Regions from separate parts of the Shinella sp. G-2 genome, predicted to be linked through region 3. Evidence: riboswitches for the same ligand, from Rfam matches in the RefSeq annotation. Region 3 holds a riboswitch; each other region holds the start of a gene.
What was found. Region 3 has a riboswitch for thiamine pyrophosphate ahead of thiD (bifunctional hydroxymethylpyrimidine kinase/phosphomethylpyrimidine kinase). Riboswitches for the same ligand answer to the same signal wherever they lie in the genome.

Region 1 (5,783 bases), on a different contig from region 3:
GCATTGCGCGCCAGCCGGCCCGCCTCGATGGCGTGGGAGAAGGCCTCGGCCATGGCGGCGGGATCGCCCGCCCCGGCGACGGCGGTATTGAGGAGGACGGCATCGTATCCGTATTCCATCACCGCGCAGGCGTGAGACGGTCGGCCGATGCCGGCATCGACGATCAGCGGCACATCGGGGAAATGCGCCCGGAAGGCGCGCAGCGCCATCGGATTGACCGGACCCATGGCCGAACCGATCGGCGCGCACCAGGGCATCAGCACCCTGCAGCCGGCCTCGAGCAGCCGTTCCGCCACGACAAGGTCGTCCGTCGTATAGGGAAAGACCTTGAAGCCCTCCTCGCCGAGGATGCGCGCGGCCTCGACGAGGCCGAAGACATCGGGCTGCAGCGTGTCGTGATGGCCGATGACCTCCAGCTTGATCCAGTCGGTGCGGAAGATCTCGCGCGCCATCCTGGCCGTCAGCACCGCCTCCTTCGCGCTGTGGCAGCCGGCGGTGTTGGGCAGCACCTGGACGCCGAGGCCGGCGATGAGGTCGAAGAAGGCGCCGCCGGCCTTGCCGCCGGCAGTCTCCCGCCGCAGCGAGACGGTGACGATCTCGGTCTTCGAACGCCGCACCGCTTCCGCCAGCACGGAAGGGGAGGGGTAGCGCGCGGTGCCGAGCAGCAGGCGGGATTTGACCGAGGCGCCATAGAGTTCCAGCATTTTCAGCCTCCCTGCATGGGCGAGAGGATCTCGACCCGGTCGCGCGCGGCAAGCGCGAAGCCGGCGCGATCCTCGCGGTGCACCAGCTCGCCATTGACGGCGGTCGCCAGCCAGTCGCCCTCGTAGTCGAGGGCGGCAAGGAGGTCGGCGAGCGTCGCCGCGGCAATCTCCTGTTCCTCGCCGTTGACGATGACGGTCATGATGCTCTCCTTTGCGGCTGCTGCTGTTCGGCAAGCAGCCGGCGCGCCACTTCGCCCGCCATGGCCGGGGCGAGCAGGAAGCCGTGCCGATAGAGACCGTTGACGTGGAGGATGCCGTTCTCCTCGCTGACGCGGGGCAGGTTGTCGGGATAGGCGGGGCGCACGCCCGCGCCGACTTCCGTAAGTCGTGCCTCACCAAAGGCAGGATGCAAGGCATAGGCGGCGTTCAGCAGCTCCATCAGCGAGCGGGCGGTGACGGGGCCGGCATCGCCACTTTCGATCATGGTCGCGCCCACCATGAAGCGGTTGCTTTCGCGCGGCACGATGTAGATCGGGTGGCGCGGATGCAGCAGGCGGACGGGGCGGGACAGCCTTATCTCCGCCGTTTCCAGCATCAGCATCTCGCCGCGCACGCCGCGAAGCGTGGGCAGGCGGCCGACCTGTGCCGCGCCGGTGCAGTCGATGGTCCTGTCGTGGCGACGGGCATCGCCTTCCGTGCCGAAGAGAAGCGGCATGCGCGCCTCTTCCAGCGCCGCGGCCAAGGCGGACAGTGCCTGCCGCGGATCGAGATGGGCTTCCTGCGGGAAGAAGAGGGCGGTGCGGAAGCGGCCGGCCAGGTCCGGCTCCAGCGCGGCGAGCGCCGCCTCGTCCAGCCATTGCCAGCCGCTGGTGCGGGCCGCGAAGCGATCGAGCTCGCCCGCATCACGGCCGCCGGCGACGACCAGCGTTCCGCGGCGATGCACCGCGCCCGGCAAGGCGGCGTCCCACCAGTCGGCGGCGTGGCGGCCGAGCGCCAGCACCGGTTCTTCCGCGCTTTCCCGCTCGCACCACGGTGCGAGCATGCCGCCGGCAAAGCCGGAGGCGCCGAGGCCGGCCCTTTCGGCGCGCTCGGCCACCGTCACCTCGAAGCCGTGACGATAGAGCTGCCAGGCGGTGGCAAGGCCGGCGACGCCGGCGCCCTTGACGAGGATGCGCATGGTCATTCTCCCGCCAAAGGCATGTAGAGGTCGCCGCCTTCGCGGAACTTTGCCGCCATCGCTTCCAGCCCCTCCTTCTGCGCTTCGGCGCGGATATCGTGCGAGATGCGCATGGAGCAGAATTTCGGACCGCACATGGAGCAGAAATGCGCGACCTTGTGCGCTTCCTTGGGCAGCGTCTCGTCATGGAAGGCGCGGGCCGTCTCCGGGTCGAGCGAGAGGTTGAACTGGTCCTCCCAGCGAAACTCGAAGCGGGCGCGCGACAGCGCGTCGTCGCGGATCTTCGCCGCCGGGTGCCCCTTGGCGAGATCGGCGGCATGGGCGGCGATCTTGTAGGTGATGACGCCGACCTTCACGTCGTTGCGGTCGGGCAGGCCGAGATGTTCCTTCGGCGTGACATAGCAGAGCATGGCCGTGCCGAACCATCCGATCATCGCCGCGCCAATGCCCGAGGTGATGTGGTCATAGCCGGGAGCGATGTCGGTCGTCAGCGGCCCGAGCGTGTAGAAGGGCGCCTCGCCGCAGGTCGCAAGCTGCTTGTCCATGTTCTCTTTGATCTTGTGCATCGGCACGTGGCCGGGGCCTTCGATCATCACCTGGCAATCCCTGGCCCAGGCGATCTGCGTCAGTTCGCCGAGGGTTTCCAGTTCGGCGAACTGCGCGGCGTCGTTGGCGTCGGCGATCGAGCCGGGGCGCAGGCCGTCGCCGAGCGAGAAGGAGACGTCATAGGCGCGGCAGATGTCGCAGATCTCTTCGAAATGCTCGTAGAGGAAGCTCTCCTTGTGGTGATGCAGACACCACTTGGCCATGATGGAACCGCCGCGCGAGACGATGCCGGTGACGCGGTTCACGGTGAGGGGGATGTAGTGCAGCCGCACGCCGGCATGGATGGTGAAATAGTCGACGCCCTGTTCGGCCTGCTCGATCAGCGTGTCGCGGAAAACCTCCCAGGTCAGGTCCTCGGCGATGCCGTTCACCTTCTCCAGCGCCTGGTAGAGCGGCACGGTGCCGATCGGCACCGGCGAGTTGCGGATGATCCATTCGCGGATGTTGTGGATGTTGCGGCCGGTGGAGAGATCCATCACCGTATCGGCGCCCCAGCGGATCGCCCAGACCATCTTCTCCACCTCTTCCGCCATGGAGGAGGTGACGGCGGAATTGCCGATATTGGCGTTGATCTTCACCAGGAAGTTCCGGCCGATGATCATCGGTTCGGCCTCCGGGTGGTTGATGTTGGCCGGAATGATCGCCCGGCCGCTCGCGATCTCCTGTCGGACGAATTCCGGCGTGACGAAGTCCGGCACATGTGCGCCGAAGCTTTCGCCGTCGCGGACAAGAGCCTCCTTTGCGGCCTGGCGGCCGAGGTTCTCGCGGATGGCGATGAACTCCATCTCCGGTGTGACGATGCCGGCGCGGGCATAGGCGAGCTGGGTCACGGCCCTTCCGCCCGTGGCGCGGCGCGGCTGATTGCGGATGGGAAATTCGGGCGTCAGCCGCTCACCGGTGGCAAAGCCGTTGTCCTCCGGACGGATATGGCGCCCCTCATAGGCTTCCGTGTCGCCGCGGGCGGCGACCCAGCTTTCGCGAAGACGCGGCAGACCGCCGTCGATGGAAACGACATGGGCCGGGTCGGTATAGGGGCCGGAGGCATCGTAGACCGTGACAGGCGGTTCGCCGGAGGTTGGGTGCAGGGCGATCTCGCGCATGGGAACGCGGATATCCGGATGCTGCTCGCCGGGAATGTGGATCTTCCGCGAGGCGGGGAGGGCGCCGGTGGTGACGGTGGGGGTGATTTTCTGGGCGGCAATATTCATCGGTGAGGCTCCAAGTTGCGGTTTGGAGACCCAGTCCTAGAGCCGGAATGATGGAAGGACGCCGATGCGGAATCCGGGTTGCGGATTGCTGCCACAGCGCTTGCACCGTCCCTACGCCAGTATGAACTGGATCAGGTTCAACGGGTCACTGCGCTGCGAATGCCAGCAGTATCTCAGCCCCTTGTCGGGACCCCCCTGGTGAATGTCTCAAGCAAAAACGCTGCCGGGCGATTTGTCAACGGGGAGATTTAAAGTAAGCATAAACTTACCTTTTATTGCGCCGCAACGCCGTCCGTTCCGCTCTTCTCGCGCCTGACACGTGTGTCTTGCCCTCGGAGGATGCCGGTCAGATTCCCGGGAGCAAAGCGCGGGAAGGACGCGGGCTGGAGGAAAGGAAGACGCAAACGAAAACGGCGGGGCGTTGCCCCGCCGTTCCCGTTGAAATCGTTGGGAGAACTATTCGCGCTCGCCTGTGAAATTCAGGAGAAGCTGGAAGATGTTGACGAAGTTCAGATACAGCGAAAGCGCACCGAACACGGCCATCTTCTGCTGCGACTCGTGGCCGAGGTTGTCGGCATACTGTTCCTTGATGTTCTGCGTGTCCCAGGCGGTAAGGCCGACGAAGACGACGATGCCGATGACGGAGATCGCGAACTGCAGGGCGCTGGAGCCCAGGAAGATGTTGACGATCGAGGCGATGATCACGCCGATCAGGCCCATCATCAGGAACGAGCCGAACTTGGCGAGGTCACGCTTCGTCACATAGCCGTAGAGGCTCGTCGCGCCGAACATGGTGGCGGCGATGAAGAAGGTGCGGGCGATGCTCGTGCCGGTGAAGACCAGGAACACCGAGGCGAGCGACAGGCCCATGACGGCGCAGAAGGCCCAGAAGGTCATCTGCGCGGCGCTGGCCGACATCGTCTGGATCTTGAACGAGAAGAAGAAGACGAAGGCGAGCGGCGCCAGCATCACCACCCACTTCAGCGGCGAGGAGAAGATCGGCACGTAGAGCGCCGGCGTCGAGCCGACGACGAAGGCGACGATGCCGGTGATGACGAGGCCGAGGCCCATATAGTTGTAGATGCGCAGCATGTGCTGGCGCAGGCCCTCGTCGAAGAGGGCGGCCGACTGCGCCTGCGCGCCATAGCCAAATCGCTGTTGTACGGGTTCCATCGAATATCTCCTTCTGGAAACGGTTGATCAGTAGAGCGTGCGGGAGAGGTCCCGCGCGGTTTCGGTGAGGTCGTCGGCCTTGCGGCTTTCCGACACGAGCGCATAGGCGACGTCGCCGATCTGCCAGTAGGCGGCGCGGGCATTGTCGGCATGGAAGAGCAGGACATGCTGCACGGCAAAGGAACCGGGTCTGACGGCGAAGAGCGACAGCCGCTCGTCCTTCCGCGGTTCCAGCACGAGTTCGACGCTCGGCCCGAAGGCGGAGGGGAAGACCTGCGTGTCGATGACGGTCCAGCCCTTTGGCAGGTCCGGCAGCACGATGGCCGTTGCCGAGCGGATTTCGGCGGGATCGAAGGTTTCGGTTTCCGGCTGCGAGGCCATGGCATCGCGCAGAAGCGTCGTCTTGTGCGCCCGCACGGCCTCTTCCACGAAGGCCGGCGGCGGGGTGGAAGCGACGACCTCCGTCGCCCCGAAGGGGCCGAGCACGGCATGGGCCGTCCAGCCCGCGGCGACGAAGAGCGCGATCGTTGCCGCGCGGCGGAAGATGGAGACGAAACGGCGGCGCGACAGCGCACGCTCGAGCAGGCGCGCGGCCTCGCGCGTCTCCTGCCGCGTCACAGTGCGGTGGTCGGCAAGCGCCAGGCGCAGTTCGTCGCGCACGCGCAGATCCTTCATGATCTGTGCGGCGACCTCCGGCCGCTCGGAAAGAAAGGCCTCCACCTCGATGCGCCGGCCGACGGCGAGCTGGTCGTCGACATAGGCGTTGAGATCGGATTCGAGGATGGGGTCATTGCTTGTCATCGCCGGTACCTCCGACAATTCTGAGATGGGTGACGGGCGCGGCGGCGCCATTCTGTTCGAAAGCGCGCAGCCGCTGGCGGGCGCGGGCGATGCGCGACATCAGCGTGCCCACCG
Region 2 (5,783 bases), on a different contig from region 3:
ATCGGCGGCAAGGCCGGACAGGAGCGTCGCAACGAGCGGCGCGGCCGTGAAGAAGGTGAAGACGAGGATGATCAAACCGTCGGCGAGACGGCGCCGGCGACCGTCGAAGCGGCGAATGGCGCGGCCGGCGGTCATGCCCTCCTCCGGCGGCCGATCGAACAGCGATATGACCCAGAGAAGGCTTGCCGTCACCGCGATCTGCAGGAAGGCGAGCAGCACTGCCCGCTCTGGATCGAAATCGAAGCGCAGCGCCTGGTAGATGGCGACCTCGATGGTCGTCGCCGCCGGTCCACCGCCCAGCGTCAGCACGATGGTGAAACTCGTCGCGCAGAGCATGAAGACGAGGCCGGCAATGCCCGGCAGGACACGGCGGATGACCGGCCATTCGATCAGGCGGAAGACCGCGCCGCTGCCCATGCCGAGATTGGCGGAGGAGAGCCAGTATTCCGGTGGAGTGCGGTCGAGCGCGGCCAGCAGGAAGCGGGCGGCGAGCGGCAGGTTGAAGAAGACATGGGCGATGAGAATGCCCGTCAGCCCATAGACGCTGACCGGGTTCTGCAATCCGGCAAGGCGCAGCAGGTCGTTGACGAAGCCCTGCCGCCCCCAGATCTCGATCACGCCGAGCGCCGCCACCAGCGCCGGCAGGCCGAGGGGAACGACGGAAAGCCGGATGATCCAGACACGGCCGGGAAAGGCGCGCTGCCGCGCCAGCGCGCGGGCAACGGGAATGGCGAGGGAAAGGGACAGCAGCGTCGAAAGCACCGCCTGTAGAAGCGTGAACTGCGCGACGCGCCCGATATAGGCGTCGAAGAGCGGGGCGGCGCTGCCGCCCGCATGGCCAAGCAGGAGAGCCGTCGCCGCGCCGACAAAGAGAAGAACGCCGCCGAGGGCAACGCCCCCGGCGACGCGCAATCCCGTCCGCTCGGCACGAGCGAAGATCATCGCGGCGATCCCGTTACTTGGCGCTCATCGCGCCGAGCCATTCGTCGATCCAGGCCTTGCGGTTGGCCGCCACCTCGTCCGACGACATCAGGAAGGTCTTTTCAGGCTTCACCAGCGCATCGAAGGCGGCCGGCAGCGGGTCGCGGGTCTTGGCGGCCGGCATCATCCAGTTGGTTTCCGGGATGATCGACTGGAAATCCGGCCCCGTCATGAAAGTCAGGAACTGGCGGGCAAGGTCCTTGTCATGGGAAGTGCGCGTGAGACCGGCGACCTCGATCTGGACATAGTGCCCCTCGGAGAACGCGGCCGCCTTGTAGCGTTCGGTCTTTTCCGCGATGACGTGATAGGCCGGCGAGGTCGTGTAGGACAGCACCATCGGCGCTTCGCCCTTGGTGAACAGGCCATAGGCTTCCGACCAGCCGGGCGTGACGGTCAACACACGGTCCTTGAGCTTGGCCCAGGCTTCCCCGGACTTGTCGCCATAGACCGACTTCACCCAGAGCAGCAGGCCGAGGCCGGGCGTGGAAGTGCGCGGATCCTCGATGACGATCTTCTGGGAAGCATCGCCCTCGACCAGTTCCTTCAGGCTTGCCGGCGGCGTCTTCAGCGTTTCGCTGTCATAGACGATGGCGAAGTGACCGTAGTCATAGGGCAGGAACGTATCGTCGGAAAAACCGCCCGGCACCGTCAGGCCTTCCGGCTTGAGGCCATGGGCTTCGAAAAGGCCTGTCGCCTTGGCTTCGGCGATGAGATTGGTGTCGAGGCCGAGCACGACGTCGGCCTTGGTGCCCTCGCCTTCGAGCTTGAGGCGGGTCAGGAGCTCCACGCCGTCGGCGACGCCGACCCACTCGACCTTGCAGCCGCAGGTCTTCTCGAAGCTTTCCTTGACCTTCGGCCCCGGACCCCATTCGGAGACGAAGCTTTCATAGGTATAGACGGTCAGCGTCTTTTCCTGCGCGAAGGCGGGAAAGGCGAGGGATACGGCAAGCGCCGCGATGGAAGAAAGAAATGCCGTGCGCATCAGCGCCTCCTTGTCTGGTCACAAACGGGAATAGGGCGCTGGAATGAGCCGTCTAATCCCTCCGCCGGTGCTAACCGGATCAGGTTCTTCGGGTTGGCGTTGCGCCTCTCAGCCCGGCAGGTCGAAACCCGCGAGCACCCCGTTAGAGCAAGGCAAGGCATAATCCCGCTTTGCGCGGCGCGCAAGAGGCCTGTTCCCTTTGGAACAGCGGCGGAAGGGGCAATGTGAGACCTTCTGATCACCGGATGAGAGAGGCTCATCCTTCAAGAGATCAGGAGAGACCCATGCGCAAGATCATCGTTTCCGCCACCATCGCCGTCGTCGCCGCCCTTTCCTTCGCCGCTCCCTCGCAGGCTGGCTACTACAGCTACGACTACCAGCCGACCTGCTTCATCAAGAAGATCAAGTCCTACGACTACTACGGGAATGTCGTCGTCAAGCGCATCAAGGTCTGCCATTAAGCGTAAGGCCATCTGAACGGCAAAAAGCCCGGATGCTCGGCACCCGGGCTTTTTCCATGTTGCGTACAGGCCCTCTCAGAGACCGAAGGCGTCCTTGAACTGGTACCACCAGGAACCGATGGTGGAATACTGGGCGCGGAACATGCGGCCTCCCGGGAAGGGAATCCAGGGGAGCTTCTCGAACTGGCTGAAGCGCGACAGGTCGCCATGGATCGCTTCGCTGAGGATCTTGCCGAAGAGATGCGAACCGGTGACGCCATGGCCGCTATAGCCGTGGGCGAAATAGGTGTTCTTGCCGATCTTGCCCATCTGCGGCACGCGCGAGAAGGAAAGGGCGAAGTTGCCGCTCCAGGCATAGTCGATCTTCACGCCCTTCAGCGACGGGAAGACCTTTTCGAGATTTGGCCGGATCTTGGCGCGTACATCCGCGGGGTCCGTGCCACCGTAGACGGTACCACCGCCGAAGATCATGCGCTTGTCGGCCGACAGGCGGAAATAGTCGAGGATGTAGCGCACGTCCTCCACGCACATGTCGCTCGGGATCAGCGCATCGGCGCGATCGCCGAGCGGCTCGGTCGCGACCATCTGGGTCGAAACCGGCATGACGCGCGAGACGAGCTTTGGCACGACATGGCCGAGATAAGCGTTGCCGCAGAGCACGGCGGTGTTCGCCGTCACGCTGCCTTTGGCGGTGTGGATGACGGGCTTGTCGGCCTCGTGCTCGACGCGGATGACGGGCGACTGCTCGTAGATCACGCCGCCGAGCGATTCCAGCGCCTTGGCCTCGCCGAGGGTCAGGTTGAGCGGATGCATGTGGCCGCCGGTCGTGTCCAGCATGCCGCCAATATAGGCATCGGTCTTCACCAGCTTCTGGATGGCCGCCTTGTCCAGCATCTGGTGGTCGTCCATGCCGTAGCTCTTCCACAGCGCCTTCTTGTGCTCCAGCTCCTTCATGTGGGCGGGCGTATAGGCGGCGTAGATGTTGCCGTTCTTCAGGTCGCAGTCGATATCGTATTGCGAGACCAGGCGGCGGATGATCTTGCCGCCTTCCTGCACCAGACTGCCGACGAAGGCGCCAGCCTGATCGCCGTAGCGGCGCTTGATCGTGTCGAGGCTGGCATTGAGGCCGTTGACGACCTGGCCGCCATTGCGCCCGGAGGCGCCCCAGCCGATGCCGGCACCTTCGACCATCACGACCTTGTAGCCTTTCTCGGCAAGGTGGATGGCGGTGGAGAGGCCGGAATAGCCGGCGCCGAGCACGGCGACGTCGGCCGTCACGGCGCCTTCCAGCACCTTCGGCGTGCGGACGATGTTGCGCGAAGCAGCGTAGTAGCTATCGGGATAGGCGCCGTTGCCGGCATAGGAAGCTTTGTTGTCCATCAGACGATTTCCAGGTAGGCGCTGAACTCGAAGTCGGTCACCTGTTCGGCGAAGCCGGCGATTTCCTGCCGCTTGCAGGCGATCAGCATGGAGCGGAGATCCGCATCGAAGATTTCCGAAACGATCGAACCGTTCTCGAAGGCGGTGACGGCAGAGCCCCATTCACTGGGAATGCGCGGCAGCTGCGAGAGATAGGCGCGGCCCGAGACCGGTGCCGGCGGTTCCCACTTGTTGCGGATGCCGACGAGGGCGGCACCGAGAATGCCGGCCATGACGAGATAGGGATTGGCGTCGGCGCCGGCGACGCGGTGCTCGATGCGCCGGGCCTTGTTGTTGCCGCCGGGGATGCGGATGGCGGCCGTGCGGTTCTCGTAGCCCCAGGAGATCGAGGTCGGGGCGTGCGTATCGGGACGCAGGCGCCGGTAGGAATTGTAGTGCGGGGCGAAGAGCAGGGTCGATTCCGCCATGCCGCGCGTCAGGCCGGCCACGGCATGCTTCATGATGGCCGATCCCTCGGGCGTGCCGTCGTCGAAGACATTGTTGCCGTCCTCGTCGATCACGCTGAAATGCATGTGCATGCCGCTGCCCGAGCGCATGCCATAGGGCTTGGCCATGAAGGTGGCGGCAAAGCCGTGTTTGCGCGCGACGCCCTTGATAATGCGCTTGAAGAACAGCGCGTCGTCGGCGGCCTTCAACGGATCGTCGGAATGCATCAGGTTGATTTCGAACTGGCCGATGCCGTTTTCGGCGACGGCCGAATCCGCCGGCACGTTCTGCCGCTCGCACTCCGCATAGACGTCGGAGAAGAACTGGCCGAAATCGTCCAGCTCGTCGATGGAAAGGATGGCGTCGGAATCGAGACGCTTGCCGGTATAGGGCGAGATCGGCGGCTCGGCATGGTCGGGCTCGGCGTCGATCAGATAGAATTCCATTTCCGAGGCGACGACGGGGCGAAGGCCGAGTTCGTGATACTGGCGCACGATATGGGCGAGCGCCTGGCGCGGATCGGCCAGGAACGGATCGCCGTTTTCCTTGTAGAGCCAGAGCGGCACGACGGCGGAGGGCTTCAGCGTCCAGCTGATCGGCAGCGCGCCGCGGCCGGTCGCCGCGCAGATACCGTCCATATCGCCCGAGGCGAAGACGTGGCTCGAGCCGACGATATCCTCGCCCCACACGTCGACCCCGACGATGGACAGCGGCATGCGGATACCGCCTTTCAGCACTTTCTCCGCCTGCCCGACGGGCACGCGCTTGCCGCGCAGGATGCCGTTCAGGTCGCAGACGACAGCCTGGATGCTTTCCACGCCATCGGCATTGGCCAGCCAGTTGGATTCGTCGCTCACGTTCGTCCCCTTCCGTATCACATAATTATTTTTGTGATCACATTTTCAAGATATGCACACTTTCTTGTCGTGGGTCAAGCTGCTAGAACCTCTCACAAAGGATAGGGTAGCACCCGGCAGCCTTTCACAGGAGGGATGGATTGGGCAATTTGGCGCTTGAGCCGCTGGACCGGCCGGACGGGATGACGACCCATGAATACGCGCATCGGCGCCTGCGCCAGGCGATCATGGTCGGCTCGATCCGCCCGGGCGAATCGCTGACGATCCGCGGCATCGCCGAAGCGATGGAGAGCAGCCCGACGCCCGTGCGCGAGGCGCTGCGGCGTCTGTCCTCCGAGGGCGCGCTGCGCGTGCTCGACAATCGCCGCATCATGGTGCCGCGCATGACGGCGGATCGTTTCAGCGAGCTCGTCTCGCTGCGCTCCATGCTTGAGCAGCATGCCGCCCGGCGGGCCGTGCCGCACATCACCGAGCGGCGCATCGACCAGCTCGCCGAGATCGACCGCGCGCAGGACGAGGCCATCTCGCGCAAGGACAACGCCAACGCCCTCCTCCTGAACCAGGAATTCCATCGCACGCTCTACACCGCCAATCCCGAGCAGGTGATCATGCCGATGGTGGAGAGCATCTGGCTCC
Region 3 (5,783 bases):
CGCACGATGGGCGTATCGCCGATGGTTTCGGTGATGGAGGCGTAGATACGGCCGCGGCCGGGTTTGCGGGTGTCGGTCATCAGGGGCTCCCTCGGTTCTCGTTGCTGAGAACATAGGAAGGAATGCACGCTTAGACGAGTCCGGATTTTGCGGCAAAAGCGCCGCGGGTGGAAGAATTTGGCCGCCGCTTCACCGCGACGGTGCAATTCACGCCGCGCGCGTGGCGATATAGGCGGCCGTACCGGCGAGAATGCCGGCGGCGACGCGGTTCATCCGCTGCAGCGCCTTCGGCTGCTTGAGCAAATGCCGGGCGCGCGCGGCGAGCGCCATATAGGGAACGAGCACCGCGAGCAGCACCACGAAGGTGGCGGCCAGCAGCAGGCCGTAATCCCGAAGGCCGATCGTGTCGAGGTCGACCAGCGTCGGCACGAGGGCGACGTAGAAGAGCATGGTCTTCGGGTTGCCGAGCGTCACGAAGAGGCCGGAGAGGAAGGACATGGTCATGCTGGTCGAACGCTGCGCCTCGATGGTCTGTGGTATCAGGCCCGTCGTCCAGAGCTTCCAGGCGATGTAGACGAGGTAGAGCGCCCCGGCGATCTTGATCAGCGCGAAGGCGGTGGTGAAGGTCTGGGCGATGAAGGCAAGGCCAAGGATGACGGCGGTGAGGTACACCATGTCGCCGAGGATGAGACCCAGTCCCATGAAGAAGGTGGGCCGGAAGCCGGAGCCGAGCGCGCGGGCGACGATGGCCGTGACGCCGGGGCCGGGGATGATGGCGGCAATGAACAGCGCGCCGCTATAGGCAAGAAGGACGGCAAGGGTCATGGATCGGCTCCTCGAAGGCCTTGTTCTACGCCCGTCCATCCTCGGCGGCAATGCCCGGGGCTCCGCGGCGCATGGCGGCGGAGGCCCGGTGCTCCATGGTTCAGAATTCGGCCATCGGTGGCAGGGCGAAAGGATGCTGTGGCAGGAGGCCGTCCGGCGCCCGCAGCATCAGAACCATCTCGCCCGCATCGGCAACGGCCTCGCCCGTCCAGCCGAGCCTGTCCGGCGCAAAGTGCACGATGACGCGCGATGGCGCGATCCGCAGGCTCGCGAGGATATCCGCAAGGCTGGGAAGATCCGGGCCGGCAATATCGAGCAGTTCGAAAAGTCCTTCCTCCTCCATTCTCCAGGCGACGGCAGCCTCGCCCACGAGGTCCAGTCGCAGGTCCGGCATCAGGGACGCGTTGAAGAGGAACATCGCCCGCTGGCGGAGCGGCGCGAAGCGCGCGGAGACCGGCTGCCGTTCGTCCAGCAGCCGGGTCACCGCCGCGATGTCGTCCGCCTTGCCGATGTCGAGCCGCCGCGTCGGTGCCGCCTCACCGCCCATGGGCGCAGGACCGGAAAAACGATACTGCGCCACGGGGCGAAAGCCATGGCGGGTATAGAGATCGGGCGTATCGGTGAGCAGCGCGACGGCTTCAAAGCCCTCGTCGTCGCAATGGCGAAGCGCCGCTTCCATCACGTCGCGGTAGAGACCCTGCCCGCGATGATCCGGCCGTACCGCGCCCGATTGCAGGCCGGCGGCCTGAACGACCGCGCCATCCACGACGAGGGGCAGGGAAAAGGCGGTGATGTTGGCGATGCAGGCGCCGGCCGCATCGAACCATGCGAAGGGCACGCTCGACGGATCCGGTCCGCCCAGCCGGTCCATCACGGTCACATCGATGTCGAAGACCGCCTCCAGCAGGCCGGCGAGCGCACGCCAGGCGGCGGGGTCGTCGAAATAGCGGGAACGGAAGGTGAGGCCTCTGCGCTCGGGCATGCCTTAGCGCACGCCGGTGGAGCCGAAGCCGCCGGCCCCGCGGGTGGTCTCGCCGGCCTCTGCCGTCTCCTGCACGGCGACCTGCGTCACCGGCGCGATGACCATCTGGGCGATGCGCATGCCGCGTTCGATGACGAAGGGCTCCTCGCCGAGATTGACCAGCAGCACCTTCACCTCGCCGCGATAGTCGCTGTCGACGGTGCCGGGCGTGTTGAGGCAGGTGATGCCGTGCTTGAAGGCAAGGCCGGAGCGGGGCCGTATCTGGCCCTCGTAGCCGTGGGGAATTTCGAAGATGAAGCCGGTCGGCACCAGCGCGCGCGCACCGGGCGCCAGCGTCAGCGGGGCTTCGGTGGAAACGGCGGCGCGCAGGTCCATGCCGGCCGCGCCGGCGGTCTCGTAGGCGGGAAGGGCGATGGCTTCGCCATGGGCGAGGCGGATGAGGGCGAGTGTGGGCTGGGAGATCATGGGCCCATAAGCCGAACCGCCTGTCCGCCCGTCAATTGCATCTTCGGGGCGGAGCCTGTAAAGACCGCGGCAACTCACAGGATATTGCTTGAACATGGCCGAAACCCTTGCCGAGGCGGTCTCCCGCCGCCGCACCTTCGCGATCATCGCGCACCCGGACGCCGGTAAAACCACGCTCACCGAAAAGCTGCTGCTCTTCGGCGGCGCCATCCAGCTCGCCGGCGAAGTCAAGGCGAAGAAGGATCGCATCCAGACCCGTTCGGACTGGATGAAGATCGAGCGCGAGCGCGGCATCTCGGTCGTCACCTCGGTGATGACCTTCGAGTATGACGGCAACGTCTTCAACATTCTCGACACGCCCGGCCACGAAGACTTCGCGGACGACACCTATCGCACGCTGACGGCGGTGGATGCGGCCGTCATGGTCATCGACGCCGCCAAGGGTATCGAGCCGCGCACGCTGAAGCTGTTCGAGGTCTGCCGCCTGCGCGACATTCCGATCATCACCTTCGTCAACAAGATGGACCGCGAAAGCCGCGATCCCTTCGAGATCCTCGACGAAGTGGAAGAAAAGCTCGCCCTCGACACGGCGCCGGTCACCTGGCCGGTCGGCCGCTCCAAGACCTTCTGCGGCTCCTACCACCTTTCCGACCGCACCTTCCGCGGCTCGGACACGCAGGTCCAGCCGACGAAGATCGACGACGCCGCGGAAGTGGCCAAGCACCTGCCGGAAAACGAGCGCGCGGCCTTCATCGAGGAGATGGAACTGGCGCGCGAGGCCTGCCGGCCATTCGACCGCGAGGCCTTCCTCGAGGGGCATATGACGCCGGTCTTCTTCGGCTCGGCCCTCAGGAATTTCGGTGTGCGCGATCTCATCAACGCGCTCGGCGCCTTCGCGCCGCCGCCGCGCGACCAGGTGGCGGATATCCGCAAGGTCCATGCGGCGGAAGACAGGATGACGGCCTTCGTCTTCAAGATCCAGGCCAACATGGACCCGAACCACCGCGACCGCATCGCCTTCGCCCGTGTCTGCTCCGGCATGCTGGAGCGCGGCATGAAGGTGCGCCTTGCTCGCACCGGCAAGACCATCGGCCTTTCGGCGCCGCAGTTCTTCTTCGCCTCGCAGCGCCAGCTCGCCGATACGGCCTATGCCGGTGACGTGGTGGGCATTCCCAACCATGGCACGCTGCGCATCGGCGATACGCTGACGGAAGGCGAGGCGCTGGTCTTCGAAGGCGTGCCGAATTTCGCGCCGGAAATCCTGCGCCGCGTGCGACTCGAGGACGCCATGAAGGCCAAGAAGCTGAAGGAAGCGCTCCAGCAGATGGCGGAAGAGGGCGTCGTGCAGCTCTTCTCGCCGGAAGACGGTTCGCCCGCCATCGTCGGCGTCGTCGGCGCGCTGCAGCTCGACGTTCTGAAGGAACGGCTTTCGGCGGAATACGGCCTGCCCGTGTCCTTCGAAATGTCGCGCTTCTCCGTCTGCCGCTGGATTTCCTCCGACAATGCGGGCGAACTCGACAAGTTCGTCACCCAGCGCCGCGGCGATATCGCCCGCGACCTCGATGGCGACCCGGTCTTCCTCGCGCAGGACGCCTTCTCGCTGCGCTACGAGGCGGAACGCTATCCGGCAATCAAGATGGTCGCCATCAAGGAATATCACGTCACCAAGGCGTGACGGCGGGGGCATTTGCCCCCCTTCTGCCCTTCGGCCCCCTTCTCCCCACAGGTGGGGGATGGGACCGTGCCGCGTTTCCAGATTGCCACGGCGTGGCGCGCTGCCATTCTCTCGCAGCCGCCGCGTCGGCGGTTTGCCGGCATCGACGGGCAGAATGAGCCGGCGCGCTTGCGGGAATTGGCCCCCGCCACTTTCGACGTGACAGCCTGCCCCGCATCTGCCAAAACCATCCCGAGACAGGGGCGTCCGCCGGAAGGCGGGCTGAGAAGCACCCTTTGAACCTGAACCGGATCATGCCGGCGGAGGGAGTCCACGGGTGCCGCATCGCCGCTGCCCGAAGGCCGCCTCCGCCCGAAGGAGGCGCGATGGCCATTGCAAACAGTCTTTCGATCGCGGGCTCGGACCCGTCCGGCGGCGCGGGCATCCAGGCCGATCTCAAGACCTTCGCCGCCTGCGGCACCTATGGCATGGCCGTGCTGACGGCGTTGACGGCGCAGAACACGCAGGGCGTTTCCGGCGTGCACCTCGTGCCGCCCGCCTTCGTTGCCGCGCAGATCGCCGATGTCTTTCGCGACGTGCGTGTCGATGCGGTGAAGATCGGCATGATCGCCTCGGCGGAGATCGCCGTCGCCGTGGCCGATGCCCTGTCGCCCCATCGCGGCGTGCCCGTCGTGCTGGATCCCGTCATGGTGGCCAAGGGCGGCGCCTCGCTTCTGGCGCGGGAGGCGGTCGCAGCGCTTGTCGGCCGGTTGCTGCCGCTTGCGACGGTGCTGACGCCGAACCTGCCGGAAGCCGCAGTGCTGCTGGGCGAGGCGGAGGCGGTCGACCGCGCGGCCATGGCGGATCAGGCGCGGCGCCTTCTCGCGCTCGGCCCGATGGCGGTGCTGCTGAAGGGTGGGCATCTGCCGGGCGCCGAAAGCCCGGACGTGCTGGCGACGCCGGAGGGACTTTCGTGGTTCGAGGGCGTGCGCGTCCTGACGCGCAACACCCATGGCACCGGCTGCTCGCTGTCGAGCGCCCTTGCCGCGGAGCTCGGCAAGGGGCGGCCGCTTGCCGACGCGGCGGCGGCGGCGAAGCGCTTCGTCGCCGGCGCGGTGCGGGCCTCCGATGCGCTGTCCGTCGGCAGCGGCCACGGGCCGCTCCACCATTTCCACGCGCTGTGGACGTGACCGTCAGCGATCGGCAAGCGCCAGCCGCAGGCCCATCAGCCCGAGTGCGGCGGCAAAGCTGCGCTGCGTCCAGACCATGATCTTCGGCCGGCTCAGCACCTGCTGGCGCAGGCCCGCCGCGAGCCCGGCATAGAGCGCGAAGACGAGAAAGGTCAGCAGCATGAAGACGCCGCCGAGGAGGAGCATCTGTCCCGTTGCGCCGGTGGCGCTTGCCGGTACGAATTGCGGGAGGAAGGCCAGGAAGAACAGCGAGAGCTTCGGATTGAAGATATTGGTGAGGATGCCCTTGCGCACGATGCGCAGCGCCTTTTCCGCCGGCGCCTCCTGGGGGCCGAGGTCCAGCGCATTGCTCTCGCGCAGCAGGCTCCAGGCGATGAAGAGCAGATAGGCGACGCCGATATAGCGCAGCACCTCGAAGGCGAGCGCGCTGGCATGCAGGAGAGCGGCAAGGCCGACGACGCTGGCGAGGATATGCGGGACGATGCCGAGCGTGCAGCCGAAGGCGGCAAGCAGCCCGGCGCGAAAGCCGCCGCTGATGCCGAGCGCCAGCGTATAGATCACGCCGGTGCCCGGCAGCAGGATGACGACGAGCGAGGTGATGAGGAATTCAAGTGTCATGGCGGGTTCCCAGATGCCGAAAGAACGGCAGGAAACACCGCGCGCTGGG

Region 1: it holds a riboswitch for thiamine pyrophosphate, as region 3 does, so the genes downstream of both, thiC (phosphomethylpyrimidine synthase ThiC) here and thiD (bifunctional hydroxymethylpyrimidine kinase/phosphomethylpyrimidine kinase) in region 3, are expected to answer to the same signal.
Region 2: it holds a riboswitch for thiamine pyrophosphate, as region 3 does, so the genes downstream of both, thiB (thiamine ABC transporter substrate binding subunit) here and thiD (bifunctional hydroxymethylpyrimidine kinase/phosphomethylpyrimidine kinase) in region 3, are expected to answer to the same signal.

Annotation. Positions count from the first base shown of each region.
Region 1 is NZ_JBBEYH010000012.1:45,521-51,303, reverse strand. It holds gene V8U06_RS18090 (thiazole synthase) at 1-704, opposite strand, end outside; gene thiS (sulfur carrier protein ThiS) at 707-904, opposite strand; gene thiO (glycine oxidase ThiO) at 901-1,881, opposite strand; gene thiC (phosphomethylpyrimidine synthase ThiC) at 1,884-3,695, opposite strand; TPP riboswitch at 3,786-3,902, opposite strand; gene V8U06_RS18070 (Bax inhibitor-1/YccA family protein) at 4,152-4,868, opposite strand; gene V8U06_RS18065 (anti-sigma factor family protein) at 4,896-5,669, opposite strand; gene V8U06_RS18060 (sigma-70 family RNA polymerase sigma factor) at 5,656-5,783, opposite strand, start outside.
Region 2 is NZ_JBBEYH010000008.1:98,633-104,415, forward strand. It holds gene thiP (thiamine/thiamine pyrophosphate ABC transporter permease) at 1-942, opposite strand, end outside; gene thiB (thiamine ABC transporter substrate binding subunit) at 956-1,963, opposite strand; TPP riboswitch at 2,003-2,115, opposite strand; gene V8U06_RS15285 (hypothetical protein) at 2,248-2,424, shown strand; gene V8U06_RS15290 (NAD(P)/FAD-dependent oxidoreductase) at 2,500-3,804, opposite strand; gene V8U06_RS15295 (glutamine synthetase family protein) at 3,804-5,147, opposite strand; gene V8U06_RS15300 (GntR family transcriptional regulator) at 5,288-5,783, shown strand, end outside.
Region 3 is NZ_JBBEYH010000017.1:33,464-39,246, forward strand. It holds gene cysK (cysteine synthase A) at 1-80, opposite strand, end outside; gene V8U06_RS20760 (LysE family translocator) at 208-825, opposite strand; gene V8U06_RS20765 (GNAT family N-acetyltransferase) at 926-1,807, opposite strand; gene dut (dUTP diphosphatase) at 1,811-2,272, opposite strand; gene V8U06_RS20775 (peptide chain release factor 3) at 2,367-3,947, shown strand; TPP riboswitch at 4,176-4,272, shown strand; gene thiD (bifunctional hydroxymethylpyrimidine kinase/phosphomethylpyrimidine kinase) at 4,313-5,116, shown strand; gene V8U06_RS20785 (LysE family translocator) at 5,120-5,734, opposite strand.